Regions from separate parts of the Plantactinospora sp. B6F1 genome, predicted to be linked through region 1. Evidence: riboswitches for the same ligand, from Rfam matches in the RefSeq annotation. Region 1 holds a riboswitch; the other holds the start of a gene.

Region 1 (2,194 bases):
GGCGGTCAGGGGCGGCGACGACATCATGCTCACCGGGCCGGACCTGCGGCAGCGGCTGCCCCGGCTGCTGGCCGAACTGGCCGAGCTGGAGATCCCCGTGCACAGCATGGAGCTGGCGACGGCATCGCTGGAGGACGCCTTCGTGGCGCTGACCCGATCGGAGGTGACGGCCCGGTGACCCCGACGGTCGGAGGTGACGGTCCGGTGACCCCGACGGTCGGAGGTGACGGCCCGGTGACCCCGACGGTCGGAGGTGACGGCCCGGTGACCCCGACGGTCGGAGGTGACGGCCCGGTGACCACACCCGGTCCGGTCGACCGGGACGCCGCCGCCCCACCGCCCTGGCAGGGCTCGGGGCTCACCGCGACGCTGCGGCGGGAGTGGCTGCTGCTCACCCGCAACCGCACCAACCTGCTGCTCGCGGTGGTGCCGACCGCCGTCTACATCGCGCTCTTCGCCACCTCGCTCACCGCGCTGGTCGGCGAGGTCAACTACCGGGGCCGGCCGGTCAGCTACCCGGACTTCGCGATCCCGGCGTTGATGTTCTCCTCGCTGTTGGCGGCCGCCACCACCTCGGGTACGGCGCTGTTCCAGGAGCGGATGAGCGGGATGGCGCTGGAACTGTGGTCGTACCCGCTGACCCGCCGGCAGTACGTCGCCGGCAAGCTGCTCGCCGGCTCCGCCCTGGTACTGGCCCAGACCGTCGCCGCGCTGGCGGTCTCGGCGGCTCTTTTCCGGGGCCGCTGGCCGACGGAGAGGTGGGTGGCGCTGCTCTGCGGGGCGCTGCTCGCCGCACTGGCCTTCAACGCGCTCTACCTGCTGCTCGCCACCCTGGTGCAGGACTTCCAGCGGTTCACCGTGCTGGTGAACGTGCTGGCCCCGGTGTTGCTTTTCGCCAGCCCGTCGTTCTATCCGATCGAGAACCTGGGGCCGGTGCAGCGGATCCTCGCCGCCGTCAACCCGGTCACCTACGGGGTCACCGCGCTGCGCGAGGCGCTGCTGCGCGGCTTCGCCGGCGCCTGGCCGTACTTCCTGCTGCTCGGGCTGGTCGGCGTGGTCGCGGTGGCCGGGGTGGGTCGGGCCCTGCTGCGGCAGTCCCGGGCGCTCTGAGCCGGCGCCCCGGACCGGGATCTTGCTCACACCGAAAACAGACCCGGGACAGCGGCCCCCCGGACCCGTAGACTGACGGCACAACTTCATACCTCATCCAGAGGGGCTGAGGGATACGGCCCGACGACGCCCCGGCAACCACTCCACGGCGGAGCAGGTGCCAAATCCGTCCCCGCCGCGCGGTGCGGCGCCAGGGAAAGATGAGAGGACGGCAGTCGCCATGACGTCGATCATCGACGCGACCCCCAGCCAGACCAGCCAGGTAACCCCCAACCCCGCCCGCGTGCTCGTCTGTCGCGGCTGCGGCACGGACTACCCGCTGGTGGCGCAGCACGCCTGTTACGAGTGTTTCGGCCCGCTGGAGGTCGGCTACGACGCCGCGACCCTGGCCCGGGTCACCCGGGCCGACATCGAGGCCGGCCCGAAGAACCTCTGGCGGTACGCCGCCCTGCTGCCGACCGGCCAGGACCCGAGCGCCCGGGTCACCCTCGACCCCGGGCTGACCCCGCTGGTCCCGGCGGCCGGCCTCGCCGCCGAGCTGGGCATCCGGGCACCGCTCTGGATCAAGGACGACAGCGCCAACCCCACCCACTCGTTCAAGGACCGGGTGGTGTCGGTGGCGCTGACCGCCGCCCGTGGTCTCGGCTTCACCCGGTTCGGTTGCGCCTCGACCGGCAACCTGGCGAACTCGGTCGCCGCGCACGCGGCCCGGGCCGGAGTACCGTCGATCGTCTTCATTCCCGGCGACCTGGAGCAGGGCAAGGTGGTGACCACCGCCGTCTACGACGGTGACGTGGTCGCCATCGACGGCTCGTACGACGACGTCAACCGGCTCTGCGGGGAGCTGGTCGAGACCGACGAGTTCGCCGACACCGCGTTCGTCAACGTCAACGTCCGGCCGTACTACGCCGAGGGGTCCAAGACGCTGGGCTACGAGGTCGCCGAGCAGCTGGGGTGGCGGATTCCCGAGCAGGTGGTGATCCCGATGGCCAGCGGTGAACTGCTGACCAAGATCGACAAGGCGTTCAGCGAGCTGGTCGAGATCGGTCTGGTCGAGGCGCCGGCCAACGGGTGGAAGGTCTTC
Region 2 (2,194 bases), on a different contig from region 1:
CCCTTGCGGGTGACCTTCGGCACCGGGCAGCCGAAGTTCAGGTCGACGTGGTCGGCCAGGTCCTCCTCGACCACCATCCGGACCGCCGCCGCGGTCACCTCCGGGTCGATCCCGTACAGCTGGAGGCTGCGCGGCCGCTCGTCCCCGCCGAAGGCGATCATCCGGAGCGTCTTCGGATTCCGCTCGACCAGCGCCCGGGTGGTGACCATCTCGCAGACGTAGAGGCCGCCGCCCTGTTCCCGGCAGAGACGCCGGAAGGCGACATTCGTGATCCCGGCCATCGGCGCAAGTACCACCGGCGGCCACACCACGTGCCCGCCCAGGTGCAGCGGGCGGGATGCGCGGAAGGGCCCGTTCCTGTCGCCTTCACCGGGAGAACCGCCCCCTGCCAACAGCTCAGCCATGGCACACTCCCCCGCCGTCCCGGTACACAGCCCCCACGTTATCCACGGTCGTCCCCGGGGAGAGCCCTGACGAGGCGTCGGGCGTCCGGCCAGGCCATGCGGTACTTGCCAGGAGTCCCGATGAGGAAGGCGGGGTCGCCGCAGGGGGGAGCGACGATGCCCGTTTCGACCCGGATGCCGCCGCAGGCCAGATAGAACATCTGTGCGCGAGCGTTCTGCTCAAGCACCCACAGGTAGAGCGCTGGAGAGCCGGCATCGGCGAGGACCGCCCGGGCGGCGTAGGCCATCAGCGCGGTACCGATGCCAGCGCGATGCTCCGAATGGTCGACGTGGAGGTTGTCGATGAGGCTGCCCCAGCGCGGATCCGCGTCGAAGACCACATGGACGAAGCCCGCGAGACAGCCGTCACGTTCGGCGATGATCGTGGTGGTGCCGGCGGGGGAAGCGAGTCGCGCCGACCACACCCTGCTGCGTTCACCGAGCAGATCGCCGTCGAGATACGTGTCGGCGTAGGCGCCCCGATAGTGCCGCCGCCAGCTGTCGGCATGCAGCGCGGCGATGCGACCGGCATCGCCGGCTCCGGCAGGGCTGAAGATTGCGGGGCCGGTCGGGGCGACGGACCGGGGCACGGCGGAACGGGACACTGCGACAAGCTCCTCGACTGGCGGCTTACCGGGCAAATTGCGTCGGCCAGGTCGTCACCCGGAGCACCCCGCCCGCGAGCGGAGGGTTGCCGGCCAGCAAGCCGGGGCTGTGCGCTGGCACTCATGACCTTCACCGCAGAAGTTAGCACCGGTGTTGCTCGTCGGCAGCCGCTGCCCGAACTCAGCCTGCGGTACGGGCTCGCCCGGTGGAGCCTCAGCAGCCGGGGAGGCGTTCCAGGAGGTAGCGCTCGACCTGGTCCAGGCCGACCCGTTCCTGGGTCATGCTGTCCCGGTCCCGGACGGTGACGGCGTTGTCGTCCAGGGTGTCGAAGTCGACCGTGACGCAGAACGGGGTGCCGATCTCGTCCTGCCGGCGGTAGCGGCGGCCGATCGCCTGCGAGTCGTCGAACTCGACCACCCAGCGGCGGCGGAGCGCTGCGGCCAGGTCCTTCGCCTTCGGCGAGAGGGAGGGGTTGCGGGAGAGCGGCAGCACGGCCACCTTCACCGGCGAGAGCCGGGGGTCGAAGCGGAGGACGGTGCGCTTGTCGACCCCGCCCTTGGTGTTCGGAGCCTCGTCCTCGTCGTACGCCTCCAGCAGGAAGGCGAGCACCGCGCGAGTCAGCCCGGCGGCCGGCTCGATCACGTACGGCACCCAGCGCTGCTGCTTCTCCTGGTCGAAGTAGGACAGATCGACACCGGAGTGCTTGCTGTGCGTGGAAAGGTCGAAGTCGGTGCGGTTCGCGATGCCCTCCAGCTCGGAGAACTCGGTGCCGCCGAACCGGAACCGGTACTCGATGTCGACGGTCCGCTTCGAATAGTGCGACAGCTTCTCCTGCGGGTGCTCGTAGAACCGCAGGTTCTCCTCGGAGATGCCAAGGTCGAGATACCAGTTCCAGCGCTCGCGCAGCCAGTACTCGTGCCATTCCTCGTCGGTGCCCGGCTCGACGAAGAACTCCATCTCCATCTGCTCGAACTCCCTGGTCCGGAAGATGAAGTTGCCCGGGGTGATCTCGTTGCGGAACGACTTGCCGACCTGCGCGATGCCGAACGGCGGCCTCTTGCGGGCCGAGGCGGCCACGTTGTTGTAGTTGACGAAGATGCCCTGCGCGGTCTCCGGCCGGAGGTAGTGCAGGCCCTCCTCGCTCT

Evidence for each region. A riboswitch is a leader RNA that binds a small molecule or an ion and turns the genes downstream of it on or off. The one in region 1 is predicted to bind S-adenosylmethionine.
Region 2: it holds a riboswitch for S-adenosylmethionine, as region 1 does, so the genes downstream of both, ABNF97_RS20090 (GNAT family N-acetyltransferase) here and thrC (threonine synthase) in region 1, are expected to answer to the same signal.

What each region holds. Positions count from the first base shown of each region.
Region 1 covers NZ_JBEEAC010000009.1:72,660-74,853, reverse strand. The annotation lists gene ABNF97_RS14565 (ABC transporter ATP-binding protein) at 1-178, shown strand, start outside; gene ABNF97_RS14560 (ABC transporter permease) at 175-1,110, shown strand; SAM riboswitch class I at 1,201-1,317, shown strand; gene thrC (threonine synthase) at 1,331-2,194, shown strand, end outside.
Region 2 covers NZ_JBEEAC010000015.1:99,582-101,775, reverse strand. The annotation lists gene dusB (tRNA dihydrouridine synthase DusB) at 1-404, opposite strand, end outside; gene ABNF97_RS20090 (GNAT family N-acetyltransferase) at 443-1,048, opposite strand; SAM riboswitch class IV at 1,064-1,177, opposite strand; gene ABNF97_RS20085 (glycine--tRNA ligase) at 1,263-2,194, opposite strand, start outside.